2 regions of the Bacillus sp. NEAU-Y102 genome follow, and region 2 is predicted to be linked to the other one. Evidence: a T-box and tRNA genes for the amino acid it is inferred to sense, from the RefSeq annotation. Region 2 holds a T-box; the other holds one or more tRNA genes.
The links. A T-box is a leader RNA that pairs with one kind of tRNA and senses whether it is charged. The one in region 2 lies ahead of ACYFX0_RS10115 (valine--tRNA ligase), so its partner is inferred to be a tRNA-Val.
Positions count from the first base shown of each region.

Region 1 (8,245 bases), on a different contig from region 2:
TACTGTTAAACATAAAAAATTAGCATTAGGTTCCAATCAAATATTAATTGAAACTCAGCACCGCTTGTATTCTGTAATTCAGAATACAAGCAGTGGTTTTTATTATGCATTTTTGCATACAGGATTATTTTCTCTTGTAAATAGATAATAATGGTATATAATAAAACCAACGTTTTACCAATAAAAGGTAATAGAGAAAAGTATGATAAGTAAATAACCAAAACTTATTAACAGATTTGTTCTATGTAAATTATGATACATATATGGAATCAAAACTATGAAATTTTATGTAGAGATTAGATTACTACAGGATGAAAGATTCATAGCGAATACACTCGAGAACAAAAGCGTTCGATTAGATTAATGTTATAAAACTGCTTAATGTGACGTCTATCGAACGAATTGAGAATAAACTTAGGGGGAATTTCAAGTGAAAGCATTTAGTAAAGTATTATTAACAGGAGCTTTAGCTTTAGGCGGTTTAACAGCTATGAACATTGATACACCAAAGGCACATGCTGACGGAGCAAGCGAGTTCTGTCGTTATATTTGTGGTCCTAGCGAAACGGTGAACGGTGTTACAGTTCAGGTACACTCTACACAAGTTACTTTTGGTAACAGCGTAATTGCAAGAATTACAAATGACCGAGCGGAAGAAATTCATTACAATGTCAGCCTTGAAAAGAAATATGGCGATAGATGGGGAGAATTTGAAACCAACTTCCGTTGGCAAAATCAATGGGTCCCAGCTGGAAGCAATGATGAAATTGCAACTTTCACAGGATATGGCGATGATATTTATGAGGATGGAACATATCGTTATAAAGTCGAAATAAAAGACGCTGACGGTTCTATTGATACAATTTACACAGCAGGAATGACAGTTACAGGGCGATAGCTCATGACTGAGTTCCATTATTTATGATTTTATTTTTGATAATATCATTGATAATTGCGGTGATATTATTATTAAAATAAGCTCTTCGGGGCTTATTTTTTTATATAAAAATTGGAATGATAATATTCAGAAAATTACATCTTTACACTATTGAAATTTATTGTTATTATAAGAATACATTAAATGTTACAATATTCAACAAATTATACAAATTCTCCGATTACACGAATGAAATGAAAACACATTGCTGGTGGTAATATTTATAGTTGGGATCCCGTAGCTCAGCAGGGAGAGTGCCACCTTGACAGGGTGGAGGTCGTGAGTTCGAACCTCTCCGGGGTCATAAAAAAAGAGACACCATATCAACCTTCTACGTGATATGGCGTCTCTTTTTTATCTAATTCAATTACTTCCCACCAAACATCTTCTCCAAAGACTTCGCATTTGCAAACAATACTTCTTTCAAGTTATCGTCAGCAACGATTTTATAGTCGCCATCTTTGTCTTTCTTTAAGTTCAATGTAACTTCGCGAGTTGCCATTGCTGCATCTTTATCTGCTAAGTTTTTGACGATAGTTGATGTCATTGTTTTTTCGATTGCTTTTTCAGATTGTTCTTTGTCTTCACTAAAGGCACTAGCGAACGCCATTGGCATAACTTCTCCCACTGCTTTTGTTACAGCAACGGATAGATCTGCAGATGTAATTTTCACTTTCACTTCTGCTTTGTCATCCTTTTTCGATACTTCTTCTAGCTTTTCAAATTTAAAGTTTTTCGTAATTGCACTCAGCATTGCTTTTGCCTCAGCATCATCTGTTTTTTCATTTAGTTTATTAAATTCCTTGTCACTCTCAACAAATGTACGAGCCTTTTCTATATCACCTTTTTGTATCGCTGTTAAAAATTCTTCTGTCGTATCTTTCGGATTTGCACACCCTGCTAAAACACCTACTGTTAATCCTACTACCATCATTAACAGTAATAATTTCTTTATCTTTTGCACGCTCATTCTCCTCTTATCTTTTCTAGTAAGTCAGCATTATATAATAGTATGAAACTGACATTACAAACATTTTTTAGTATATCATTTATATGATTCTTTTTCTATTCAATCCCAATAGATAAAGAGCCTTGCAGCATTCCTACAAGGCTCTTTATCTATCAATCCGTATCCGTAGCACAAATGAACCACATTTTACGCTCCCTACTATCTAACACCACCCAAGTAACATCCCATGCAACATCGTAAAACCAATCTGTCCAAGGGCAATAGCTTTCGAACACTTTAATATCTTCATAGCGATCTTGGAACATATATTGACATACATTCACTGCTAATTGTTTTGCGATAACTGGTCGTTCCTTAAATCCTTCATATGCTCCGCCCGACAAAATTTGAGCGGCAATGCTACCATCAAGCATGACTGCCCATTTCTCTTTAAAATGCAACTTATATTTTTCTGACGTATGTATTTTTAACTCTTCTAAGCTATTGATTATATCTAAAGAGTTAAAGATTCTTCTAAAGAAGTGCTCGTGTCCATCTTTCCAATATGGTATTTCTTTGAAAAAATTTTCGTTATGTACTTTAAAACAGCTTATAACCGCTCCGCCATTTACGTTTTGTTCCTTAAATGTATGTATGAGTTTCTCAATAGATGAGTCATTCGTTTCTATTTTTTCAAACGTTCCTACTTTCCATCTCATAACGCCCACTACTCTCTATTCAAAATTTGTTTCTTCATTATAAATAGCAAAATAAAACCCAGCAACTTTAAGGTTGCTGGATTATCTCTTATTTATATTAAAAAAAACAATAACAATTGCTCCAATTATATAATGCCCCGCCACCATCCACATACTCCAATCAAAGATCATAAGCGATAACCAAAGTGATATATTAATAGCAGCAAATAATAAATATAAAATGAAGTCTCTCTTTTGTAGTGCCCCTCTATTCATTACAATGTAAATTGCACCGATAGGAGGCAAAATAAAGCAAAGGAAAAAGTTTTTCTTAACAACCATAGATACGCAGTTTCTTTCTGCATATGAATCCCCTTTTCATCATAATACTTGCTTCAACATCGGCCTCACTACCCTATATTCATCACTATAAGCTTCCTTTATGATTAAAGGCGGATATTCACTTTTTTCTTCCTCAATCATTGTAAACACTTCTGTTTTCTCTTGTAATGTATTAGATTCTCTATTTTTAGTAGGGTTTTTACTTGTTTTAATTTTCTTTGTTACTTCGCCAAGTTTTTGCCCAACTTCTTCTACTTTGGCAGGTTCATTCGTAACATAGTATTCTTGTTCGTCCCATACTAATATAGGTGGCACTTGTTCTCTTTTGTTACATATTATATAAGTAGTACTAGCTACAAGTAGTATACAAGTTAATAAATAGAAGATAGTTTTTTTATTCATATACTACACTCCTTATCTATCAGTTCATTGGATTATATAACACAATTTATTTACAATAAATGGATTTATCGGTAATTTTTAGGTTTAATAATAAAGAAAAACCTTACCGAAGTAAAGTTCCGTTTTTACATTCTATAGTGACTGATTAATTAATACGATCATTACAATAATCGCTATAAGCATAACAACTAAACAGCCGATTAATTTATAAAATCCTCGCTTCGTTAATGTCCCACCTTGAACATCTTTACGAATAAATAAGAATACGGCTAAAAATAATACAAGCCCAATGCCAAAAGCATACATCATTTGCATATGTTAATCTTCCTTTCTCTCTTCCATCTTAATATCTTTTTGCCAAAACAACAAATGAGATAAAGACGGTACTCATCGTAAGTGCCATAAGTATATTCAATAATTCAGTAGCAGATAGTGTAAGTATTTTTAAGTTTAAGCCAATAGAGAAAAGAAGATAATATACTGTTAATGCAAAAAAGGTTACAAACATTCCTTTATAACGAATGAGTTTCATTCGCTCATCTTTTTCTTTAAATTGTGGGTGTAAGTAGCTTAGGCAGAAACTCATAATCATCATCCCAAGCAATGGATACGTTATAGCCGGCGGTGCAGAATGCGTCATTATACCTGTTAATATCATAAATCCACTCATAAATAGAAAGATAATTCCCATGATTACAAAGTACTTTTGTGAATAGTTCATTCTTACTCCTCCCCTTCTTTTCCTTCATAAATAAATACATGTTCTATCGTTGTCTGAAATGTTTTTGCTATTTCAAATGCTAGCGGAAGTGATGGATCGTATTTCCCTTTTTCAATTGAGATAATGGTTTGTCTGGAAACCCCGAGTTTCTCGGCCAGTTTTTCTTGAGATAGTCCAAATTTCTTTCGGTATTCGACCATTTTATTTTCCAAGGAAATTTCTCCCTCCTTCCATATATCGAGTATATATGTAAAGTAAACTTTACGTCAAGGTTCCTTTACATTTATTTCAATCAGTTTTCGTTCTATTTATATAGAAGAAACTTGTTCGATTTCAGCACGTCTATTTTGTAATAAAACATGGAACACTGTATGTAATCGTTACTATATTTCCTCCTCACTTTTTTAAAAATTTAATATCTTCATATTTGTTTTATCCTTTTAAAATATTTCATTCTCTGCTTTATTAGATGCAATGTGTTATTTGTTTTACGGTGTTTTTTGGCATATTTATAGAAACTAACGGGTTATAAAGCATTTTTTATGTTTAACCACTTTTTTTGTAGAAATCCTTCATTTTCCTTTCGATATTTAACACTATCGAAATAAAGTTTATGGTAAATTCATAATTTTTTATTTTTTATACTATATTCCGTTATATTGTTGTATAATATCTATGAAAGCGCTTATTATTTCAATATACATAATTCGAATCAACTTTTATCAAAACATTCCAATGATTATACTTATATTTACATGTAACAATTCTAGTTTTCAATGTAGGTATACCAAATATATCCACCCCATTTTTCTGTAAAATTACTTTATAAAGTGAAAGATTAACTTGGGTGATAAGTTATTGTGAATGTTTTTTTACAAAACAGATAAGTAATAGTGTTTGGTATTATGTAAATTATTGTAATAACATAAGAGTAAAGAAAACATTTACATTGATTATTGGTTCATCAATTATTGAAAAGAGCAAAATGCACCTTTTGTATGGAAAAGGATTATATGCATTGGGAGGTTTAAACAAATGACGAGGAAGAATACAACGACAAACCCTTGGGCCAAGTTCCACGGTCCGAACCTTGGTTATGTGATTGAACAGTATGATCTTTACGTAACTGGAGCAGGTTCTGTTGATCCGGAATTACAAGAGCTTTTTGAAATTTTTGGAGCTCCTTCGTTTCAAGATGATGTCGTAACAGGGGACAACACAGCAACACATTTTTCTCCTCAAAACACAGGTAACATTGAAAAAATTCTTAAAGTCGTTCAACTTGTTGAGCAGATTCGTTCTTTCGGGCACACGTTGGCTCACATCAACCCGATGGAAGATGCTGCAAATGGACAATCTCTTCTTGAGAAAGCAATGAACGAACTGAGCGATGCTGACTTGAAAGCGATTCCAGCGAAAACAGTATGGCAAGATGCACCAGAAGGTATTCACACTGCACTTGATGTAATTCATAGATTAAAAGACGTTTATACAAAATCTTTAGCTTATGAATTTTCTCATATACAAGATAGTGAAGAACGCACGTGGTTGCATCAAATGGTGGAATCAAATTCATTGCGTCAACCACTATCAAATAAAAAACGAACTGCTCTTTTAAAACGTTTAACAGCTGTTGAAGGTTTCGAGCAATTCTTGCATAAAACATTCGTTGGGCAAAAACGTTTCTCTATCGAGGGCGTTGATATGCTTGTGCCTGTTTTAGATGAAATTGTTCTAGAAGGTGCTAAGAACGGTGTAGAGGATGTCATGATTGGTATGGCTCACCGCGGTCGTCTAAGCGTACTTGCTCACGTATTAGAAAAACCATATAGTCACATGTTTGCTGAGTTCAAACATGCAAAAATAGAAGGCGCAGTAGCCAATTCTGGCTGGACTGGCGACGTAAAATACCACCTAGGTAGAGAACAAGTCGTTAGTAACGAAGAAGTTAGCACTCGCGTGACATTAGCAAATAACCCGAGTCATCTTGAGTTCGTGAATCCTGTAGTAGAAGGTTTCGCACGTGCTGCTCAAGAGAATCGTAAAAAATCTGGTCTTCCAGATCAAGATATTTCAAAATCATTCGTAATTTTAGTTCATGGTGATGCTGCATTCCCTGGTCAAGGTATTGTATCTGAAACGCTCAACTTAAGCAGATTGAACGCGTATCAAACAGGCGGAACGATTCATGTTATCGCAAACAATGCAGTTGGTTTTACAACTGATAGCTATGATTCTCGTTCTACGAAATATTCAAGTGACCTTGCAAAAGGTTTCGATATTCCGATTGTTCACGTGAACGCTGATGATCCAGAAGCTTGTCTTGCAGCTGCTAACCTTGCGATTCAATATCGCATGTTGTTCAAAAAAGACTTCTTAATCGATTTAATCGGTTACCGTCGATATGGTCATAACGAAATGGATGACCCAGCGGTTACGCAACCACAAGTGTACAAAAAAATTAAAAATCACCCAACTGTAAGAGCAATTTATGCAGATCAATTACAAGCTGCTGGTGTTCTAAATGCAGATGAGGTTGAAACAATTACTCAGTTTACGCAAGAACAATTAAAATCCGATTATGCACAAGTACCGCCAGCTGATACGAGCGATGCAACAATTCACGTTAAAGTGCCAGATGTTGTTGCAAAAGGCATTCAACCAATTGATACTGGTGTTGAGATTGACTCACTTCGTGCAATTAATGAAGGTCTACTATCTTGGCCAGAAGGCTTTAACGTATATCCGAAAGTGAAGAAAATTCTTGAGCGCCGTAAAGATGCTTTAGAAGAGAACGGTAAAATTGAATGGGCACTTGCTGAGTCATTAGCATTCGCTTCTATTTTACAAGAAGGTACGCCAATTCGTTTAACTGGTCAAGATTCACAGCGTGGTACATTTGCGCACCGTCATATCGTATTACACGATACTGATACAAATGAAACATATTCACCATTACATCGCTTACCAAACATTAATGCATCATTCTCTGTTCATAACAGTCCGTTATCAGAGGCTGCTGTTGTTGGTTACGAATATGGTTATAACGTATTCGCTCCAGAAACTCTTGTTATGTGGGAAGCGCAATATGGTGACTTTTCAAATACTGCGCAAGCATTATTTGATCAATATGTTTCAGCTGGAAGAGCAAAATGGGGTCAAAAATCTGGTTTAGTTCTTCTATTACCACACGGTTATGAAGGTCAAGGACCAGAGCACTCTAGTGCACGTCCAGAGCGTTTCTTACAGTTAGCTGCTGAAAATAACTGGACAGTTGCAAACTTAACGAGCGCGGCACAGTACTTCCATATCCTGCGTCGTCAAGCATCTATCTTAGGAACAGAAGCTGTTCGACCATTAGTACTGATGACGCCGAAGAGTTTATTACGTCACCCACTTACGCTTTCAACTGCTAGTCAGTTAAGCGAAGGACGTTTCCAACCTGCTTTAGAACAAGAAAACCTTGGCACGAAACCAAATAAAGTAAAACGTCTTGTTTTAAGCACAGGTAAAATGGCGATTGACTTAGCAGCAGAAATCGAGTCTGGTAAACATGAGTACAACTTAGACGAAGTTCATGTCGTTCGTATCGAGCAATTGTACCCATTCCCTGCTGAGAAAGTTCAATCTATTATTAAACGATTTAAAAACTTAGAAGAAATCATTTGGGTTCAAGAAGAACCTCGTAATATGGGCGCATGGCATTACATGGCTCCAATTCTGTTCGAACTTGCTGGAGATAAAGTGAAAACAGGTTACATTGGACGTCCTGATCGCTCTAGTCCATCTGGCGGCGATCCATTCGCTCACAAAGCCGAGCAAGAACTAATTGTTGCACACGCTTTAGATGTGAAGTATAACTTCCGTCAAGATAAACAAGAAATTGAAGTTTTCAGCAACTAAAAAGTAATAATGAAGGTTTCTAGCTTGTTCCCTGGGCAGATATTCTGCCCAAGGCCAGGCTAACAAATGGAGATTACCGAAGACAAAAGAAGAAAAAACACACCGTTAGGCAAATAAGGGGAGGACATTTAAAATGATCGAAATTAAAGTACCTGAGCTTGCAGAATCTATTACCGAAGGAACTATTTCACAATGGCTTATCAACGTAGGCGACAAAGTTGAGAAAGGCGGCAGCGTTGTTGAGCTTGAAACTGATAAAGTCAATGTAGAAATCATTGCAGAAGATTCAGGTA
Region 1 covers NZ_JBTWFK010000002.1:260,057-268,301, forward strand. The annotation lists gene ACYFX0_RS07790 (hypothetical protein) at 431-898, shown strand; tRNA gene ACYFX0_RS07795 (tRNA-Val) at 1,169-1,241, shown strand; gene ACYFX0_RS07800 (hypothetical protein) at 1,305-1,901, opposite strand; gene ACYFX0_RS07805 (hypothetical protein) at 2,060-2,605, opposite strand; gene ACYFX0_RS07810 (hypothetical protein) at 2,687-2,926, opposite strand; gene ACYFX0_RS07815 (hypothetical protein) at 2,966-3,328, opposite strand; gene ACYFX0_RS07820 (DUF3976 domain-containing protein) at 3,461-3,643, opposite strand; gene ACYFX0_RS07825 (hypothetical protein) at 3,672-4,049, opposite strand; gene ACYFX0_RS07830 (helix-turn-helix transcriptional regulator) at 4,052-4,261, opposite strand; gene odhA (2-oxoglutarate dehydrogenase E1 component) at 5,085-7,952, shown strand; gene odhB (2-oxoglutarate dehydrogenase complex dihydrolipoyllysine-residue succinyltransferase) at 8,086-8,245, shown strand, end outside.
Region 1: it encodes a tRNA-Val, which carries the amino acid that the T-box ahead of ACYFX0_RS10115 (valine--tRNA ligase) is inferred to sense. The anticodon was not compared.

Region 2 (8,245 bases):
AAATAAGGAGCAACAATAAATATGAACGCTCTCGCTGGAAAAACGGTATTGATTACACGTGCCCAGCATCAAGCGAAACAAATGAGTGTAGCAGTGAAAGAAAAGAGCGGAATTCCATTGGAAATTCCGCTTTTGCATATGGAAGGTATGTCTCATAGGCAAATTCAACATATTGAAGGGCAGCTACATTCGTATGACTGGGTTATTTTTACGAGCAGAAATGGTGTAGCTTTTTTTCTAGATAGTTTGAACAAGAAACTACCGCTAACCATTAAAATCGCTGCGGTAGGTGTGAAAACAAAATTAGAGTTAGAAAAAAGGGGCTATCAAGTTCATTTTGTTCCAACTTCATTTGTTGCAGAAGCATTTGCAGAAGAGTTTCTAAAAGAATTAAGTGGAAACGAACGTATTTTATTTCCGAAAGGGAATATAGCAAGAGAGGTAATTCCGGTTGCACTTCGGGAAATTGGTGTTTCTCTAGATGAGCTAATCGTATACGGTACGAAAGTGAATATAGAAAAAAAGCAAGAGCTTATAGCGGCATTGAAGTTAGGGAAAGTAGACATTATTACATTTACGAGCCCTTCAACTGTTACTAGTTTTGTTCGTTTACTTGAGGGTGCAAACTGGAGAGAATGGACAAAAAAATGTACAATTGCTTGTATAGGACCTATTACGGAAAAAGAGGCAAGTCGTTATTTTCCGTCTGTTATTGTGCCGAAAGAGTACACTGTAGAGGCATTACTACAATGTGTTTGTGAATCTATAAAATGAAAGAATGGGGATAGAAATCTATGAACTCTTTACAATTTAATCGTCATCGTCGTTTAAGACAAAGCGGTAGTATGCGTGCACTTGTGCGTGAAACGTTTTTACATACGGAAGATTTTATTTACCCTATTTTTGTATTAGAAGGTGAAAATGTTCGTAATGAAGTTCCTTCTATGCCAGGCGTATATCAAATGTCTTTAGATTTATTGCAAGCTGAAATGCAAGAAGTTGTTGATTTAGGTATTCGTTCTGTTATTGTATTTGGTTTACCTGCTGAAAAAGATGAAGTTGGATCATCAGCATATTGTGATCATGGAATTGTACAACGTGCTATTCAACAAATTAAAGGCGATTTCCCTGAGCTAGTAGTAGTTGCAGATACATGTTTATGTCAATTTACAAGTCATGGTCATTGCGGTGTAATTGAAGATGGTATTATTTTAAATGACGAGTCTCTTGCAGTTCTTGCGAAAACAGCTGTAAGTCAAGCGAAGGCAGGAGCGGACATTATTGCGCCATCAAACATGATGGACGGCTTCGTAACAGCAATTCGCCATGCATTAGATGAAAATGGTTTTGGACACGTGCTAGTTATGTCGTACGCTGTGAAATATTCATCAGCGTTTTATGGGCCATTCCGTGATGCTGCGCACGGTGCGCCGCAATTTGGTGACCGTAAAACATATCAAATGGACCCAGCGAACCGTATGGAAGCATTCCGTGAAGCAGAATCAGATGTAATGGAAGGGGCTGATTTCTTAATTGTAAAGCCAGCTCTTTCTTACTTAGATATCATTCGTGATGTGAAAAATAACTTTAATTTACCAATCGTTGCTTACAACGTAAGTGGTGAATATTCAATGATTAAAGCGGCAGCGCAAAATGGTTGGATTAATGAAAAAGAAGTTGTGCTTGAAAAATTAATTAGCATGAAACGTGCAGGAGCAGACTTAATTATTACGTATCATGCGAAAGATGCAGCAAAATGGTTGCAAGAAGGAGGCGTTAAATAATGAAAAAGTTTGATAAGTCAATTGCAGCGTTTGAAAAGGCGCAAGATTTAATGCCTGGTGGCGTAAATAGCCCAGTTCGTGCCTTTAAGTCTGTTGGGATGAATCCGTTGTTTATGGAGCGTGGTAAAGGCTCTAAAGTATATGATATTGATGGAAATGAATACATCGACTACGTATTATCATGGGGGCCTTTAATTCATGGGCATGCAAATGATCGTGTTGTTGAAGCGTTAAAATCTGTTGCTGAAAGAGGTACAAGCTTCGGTGCACCGACAGAAATCGAAAATAAATTAGCGAAACTTGTTATTGAGCGTGTACCATCGATTGAAATTGTCCGCATGGTTAACTCTGGAACAGAAGCGACAATGAGTGCACTACGTTTAGCTCGTGGTTATACAGGCCGTAATAAAATCTTGAAATTCATCGGTTGTTACCACGGTCATGGTGATTCGTTATTAATTAAAGCTGGTTCTGGTGTGGCGACTCTAGGTTTACCAGATAGCCCTGGCGTACCAGAAGGTGTAGCGAAAAATACGATTACAGTAGCTTATAATGATTTAGAAAGTGTGAAATACGCTTTTGAACAATTCGGTGATGATATTGCTTGTGTAATTGTAGAACCAGTGGCAGGGAATATGGGTGTTGTTCCTCCGCAACCAGGATTTTTAGAGGGACTTCGTGAAGTAACAGAACAAAACGGTGCACTGCTTATTTTTGATGAAGTAATGACAGGATTCCGTGTTGCTTATAACTGTGGACAAGGTTACTACGGTGTAACACCTGATTTAACTTGTTTAGGTAAAGTAATCGGTGGTGGCTTACCAGTAGGAGCATACGGTGGTAAAGCAGAAATTATGCGCCAAATTGCGCCAAGCGGACCGATTTATCAAGCTGGTACTTTATCAGGTAACCCACTTGCAATGGCAGCAGGTTATGAAACGTTAGTACAGTTAACGCCAGAATCGTATGTAGAATTTGAGCGTAAAGCTGAAATGTTAGAAGCTGGATTACGTAAAGCAGCTGAAAAACATGGCATTCCACATCATATTAATCGTGCAGGTTCTATGATTGGTATTTTCTTTACAGATGAGCCCGTTATTAATTACGATGCAGCAAAATCTTCAAACTTAGAGTTCTTTGCGGCTTACTATCGTGAAATGGTAGAACAAGGTGTATTCTTGCCACCATCTCAATTCGAAGGTTTATTCTTATCGACAGCACATAGTGACGCAGATATTGAGGCGACAATTGCAGCGGCTGAAATTGCAATGTCAAAATTAAAATAATGTATTAGAGAAAAATCGCTCTCCATAAGGGGAGCGATTTTTTTTATTCATAAAGTAAGCTTTCCCTACATAAATCTGTAATGACATATAGTTTGGGAGGGGGAAAAGAAGTGGCTGCAGATCATTCGTTACGATTTTCATTAAAAGAATCTGTTTGGTTCCAAAAGGGACAGGAAGTCGATGAACTTTTGTCAATTTCGTTAGATCCAGACGTTGAGATAGAAGAGCTTGATCATGAAGTAATCGTGAGAGGGCAATTAGATTTAACGGGAGAGTATGTTGCAAGGCAAGATGATTCGGCGTATTCACTAAGAGAACTATCGCCAGCAAAGTCAATTGATTATGTAGAAACAAGGGAAGATGGGGTTAATGAACTTGTTCATTCCTTTCCGCTTGAAATATCAATTCCGAGAAATCGCGTGAAAGTAATTGAAGAACTATATGTATCAATTGAGGAATTTGATTATGAATTAAAGGAAAATGGTTGCTTACAATTATTAGCGGATATATCTATTACTGGTTTATGTGATGAAGAGAGAAGCGAGGATGAAGAAGAAACGGTGTATGCTGATTTAGAAGAAGATTCAGCGCAAGAGGATGAGAATAGACCGGCGCCCCATGTAGAAGAACCAACATACAAGGAATCAGATGAGTGGGAAGATTACGCATTTGAACCGTTCCAATTAGAGGAAAGAAAAGAGCAGGAATTAGAAGAAGAGAAAATAGAAGAACATGAATTTGTGGAACGTGAAGAGGAGCAAGAAACAACGCCGCAATTTGAATTGTTCGGACGAAAAGATTTCAAGAAAGAAAAAGCGAAAAAGCAGGAAGAACAAGAAGAAGAGTACTCACAGCGAGATGAAAATGCGCTTTATTTAACAAAACTATTTACGAAAGAACCGGAAGAGGAATTTACAAAGTTAAGAATGTATTTCGTACAAGAAGGGGATACAATTGAATCTATTGCAGACCGTTATGAAACATCGGTACAAAATTTGTACCGTGTCAATCAAACAGAAGATATATTTTTAAATACGGGGCAAATTATTTATATTCCCGTTTCAAGAGTAAAGGCGAAATAAAGAAGTTATGTTTTGAATAGAAAGGGTTATTCGTATGGATATTGAATTGCGAAATCACTATGAACCTATCGTGAGGCAATATAGATTGGATACGCAGCATATGGAAGAGCACGGAAATGTAATGAAAATTTATACGAATCAAGGTCCATATGCACTTAAGAAAATAGAAGGCAGAAAGTTAGAGCGGAATAACTTTCTGCATCATATTCAATATTTGAAGGAGAAAGGTTTTTCAAATTATGTACCTATATACCATGCGACGGATGGAAATTATATTTTAAGTGACGGGACGTATAATTATTATTTAATGCCTTGGTTAGAACGTGCAGAAGGAAATGGTGAGGACAATGATCAATACCATAAAATGTTTCAGACACTCGGAACGTTGCATCAAAAAACTGTGAAGGAAGAAACGTATACGGAAGAAGATTTAGAAAAACATTATACAACTATATCCAATCGCTGGGAAAATGATGGTGAGATGTTAGAAGAGTTTCTCGTAGAATCTGAATCAAAATGGTATATGTCCCCGCTTGAATTGCAATATTGTACGTACTATCATCATGTAATGAGAGCGCGTGAATTTGCAACGAAGCAATTAAATGAGTGGAACGATGCGATGAAAGAAAAAGATAAAACGCGTATTACTTTTGTACATGGTAACGTGTCACTTAATCATTTTTTATTTGACTATGAGCGGAATGGCTATTTTATTAGTTTGGAAAAATCGAAGTTTGCAACGCCTGTGCAAGATATAGTAGGTTTTTATTCACGGTCTTTAAACACATATCCGATCGCAAGAAGTGATCGGTTTGAATGGTTTCAAATGTATCAAAAAAATTTTCCGTTTACGAAAGAAGAGCAACTTCTCATGTTTGCTTATATGACGTACCCATCACAATTTATTCGACAAATCGGTTCGTATAGAAAAAGAAAAGATAATCGCAACGAGGAAAATGAATTGCTGGAAGTAAAGAGTTTGCAACAATCGCATTGGCTCGTTAACAATATAGAATATTTCCTATCACAATTACAAGCTGCCCAGCAAGGGAACGGGTAAAGTAAAACTTTAATCAGCGGGTGGCTCCAACCTAACTTCTTTGCTTCAGCTGAATTTTGAGGTGGGGTCTTATTGCCCGCAAATAGCGAGATAAAGAAGATAAGTAGAGAATGCTACTTATCTTTTTTGTGCGCCTGAAAATTCATAGACTTAAATTTATCTTGACGAATAAGGTTTCGTTTTTTACACTATTGTATATAATAATTAACAATCATATAAATGCCTTGAAGGGGAAGAGTATAACAAGAAACGTCTTCAGAGAGGAGAATCATTAGCTGGGAGATTCTCTAGATAGTTATGTTAGAAGGTAGCCCTGGAGCATCTTTTCTGAACGGAATAGTTCTCATTAGGAAAAGACGGATTTGTCCGTTATCAAATTAAGAGTATAAGCAAATTATGAATTTGTTTGTAAATAAAGGTGGTACCGCGATGTCCCTCGTCCTTTTTTGGATGAGGGACATTTTTTATTTTAAGGAGGGAAAATAATGTCAAACACGGAAAAGAATTTACCAACTAAATATGATCATATGTCCGTTGAAGAAGGCCTTTATCAGTGGTGGCTAGAAGGCAAATATTTTGAAGCAACAGGAGACGAGAAGAAACAACCTTATACAATTGTAATTCCACCTCCGAACGTAACTGGTAAGTTACACTTAGGTCATGCTTGGGATACAACTCTTCAAGATATTTTAACTCGTACGAAGCGTATGCAAGGATATGATGTATTATGGCTTCCAGGAATGGACCATGCTGGTATTGCAACACAAGCGAAAGTAGAAGGAAAACTTCGTGAAGAAGGTATTTCACGTTACGATCTTGGCCGTGAGAAATTCCTTCAAAAAGCTTGGGAATGGAAAGAAGAATACGCTTCTCACATTCGTCAACAATGGGGGAAAGTTGGTTTAGGACTAGACTATTCTCGCGAACGTTTCACATTAGACGAAGGTTTATCTGATGCGGTTAATAAAGTATTCGTTCAATTATACGAAAAAGGCTTAATTTACCGTGGTGAATATATTATCAACTGGGATCCAGCAACACGCACAGCTCTTTCTGATATTGAAGTAATTCATAAAGAAGTTCAAGGTGCATTCTACCATATGAACTATCCGTTAACAGACGGTTCAGGTCACATTCGTCTTGCTACAACTCGTCCAGAAACGATGCTTGGTGATACAGCAGTAGCAGTTCATCCAGAAGACGATCGTTACAAACATTTAATCGGAAAAACAGTTACACTTCCAATTGTAGGCCGTGAGATTCCGATTATTGCTGATGAGTACGTAGAAAAAGACTTCGGAACAGGTGTTGTAAAAATTACACCAGCTCATGACCCGAATGATTTTGAAGTAGGTAACCGTCATGACTTACCACGCATCTTAGTAATGAATGAAGATGGATCGATGAACGAAAAAGCTGGTAAGTATAACGGTATGGATCGTTTCGAATGCCGTAAAGCATTAGTGAAAGACTTACAAGAGGCTGGCGTATTAGTAGAAATCGAGCCTCATATGCATTCAGTAGGTCATAGTGAGCGTAGCGGTGCAGTAGTTGAGCCTTACTTATCAACACAATGGTTCGTAAAAATGGCTCCACTTGCAGAAAAAGCAGTAGCACTTCAACAAAAAGAAGAAGAAAAAGTAACGTTCGTACCAGAGCGTTTTGAAAACACATACTTACGCTGGATGGAAAACATTCATGACTGGTGTATTTCTCGTCAATTATGGTGGGGACACCGTATTCCAGCTTGGTATCATAAAGAAACTGGTGAGGTATACGTAGGTACAGAAGCACCAGCAGATATTGAAAACTGGAATCAAGATAATGACGTACTGGATACATGGTTCAGTTCAGCGCTATGGCCGTTCTCAACACTTGGTTGGCCGGATGAAGATTCAGCAGACTTTAAGCGCTACTATTCAACAGATGCATTAGTAACTGGTTATGACATCATCTTCTTCTGGGTATCTCGTATGATTTTCCAAGGTTTAGAGTTTACAGGCGAGCGTCCATTTAAAGATGTATTAATTCACGGTTTAGTTCGTGATGAGCAAGGTCGTAAGATGAGTAAATCTCTTGGTAACGGTATTGACCCAATGGATGTTATCGAGAAGTACGGTGCAGATGCAATGCGCTATTTCTTATCAACAGGAAGTGCACCAGGTCAAGATTTACGCTTCAGCATGGAGAAAGTAGAATCTACTTGGAACTTCATTAATAAAATTTGGAATGCATCACGCTTCGTATTAATGAACATGGATGATATGAAGTATGAAGAAATCGATTTAACTGGTGAAAAATCAGTTGCAGATAAGTGGATCTTAACTCGCTTAAACGAAACAATCGAAAGTGTAACACGTAACATGGATAAATATGAGTTCGGTGAAGCTGGACGTTCATTATACAACTTCATTTGGGACGATTTCTGTGACTGGTACATTGAAATGGCGAAGCTTCCACTATACGGTGAAGATGAAGCAGCTAAGAAAACAACTCGTTCTATTTTAGCTTACGTATTAGACCAAACAATGCGTCTATTACATCCATTCATGCCATTCGTAACAGAAAAAATTTGGAAACATTTACCACATGAAGGCGAATCTATTACAGTAGCTGCGTGGCCAACAGTTCGCGAGGATTTACAAGATACGGAAGCTGCGGCAGAAATGCACCTTCTAGTTGATATCATTCGCTCTGTTCGTAACATCCGTGCAGAAGTAAATACGCCAATGAGCAAAAAAGTTCAAATGCAAATTAAAGCAAAAGATGAGGCTGTACTTGCTCAACTTACGAAAAACAGCTCTTACATTGAGCGTTTCTGTAATCCAAGCGAATTAACAATTCAAACGGATTTACAAGCGCCAGAAAAAGCAATGACTGCAATCGTATCAGGTGCAGAGTTATTCTTACCATTAGCTGATCTTATCAATCTTGATGAAGAGAGAGCTCGTCTTGAGAAAGAACTTGAGAAGTTCGATAAAGAAGTAGAACGTGTACAGAAGAAACTTTCTAACCAAGGTTTCGTAGCGAAAG
Region 2 covers NZ_JBTWFK010000003.1:141,514-149,758, reverse strand. The annotation lists gene hemC (hydroxymethylbilane synthase) at 1-19, shown strand, start outside; gene hemD (uroporphyrinogen-III synthase) at 22-774, shown strand; gene hemB (porphobilinogen synthase) at 795-1,784, shown strand; gene hemL (glutamate-1-semialdehyde 2,1-aminomutase) at 1,784-3,070, shown strand; gene spoVID (stage VI sporulation protein D) at 3,181-4,152, shown strand; gene ysxE (spore coat protein YsxE) at 4,187-5,212, shown strand; T-box leader at 5,428-5,659, shown strand; gene ACYFX0_RS10115 (valine--tRNA ligase) at 5,698-8,245, shown strand, end outside.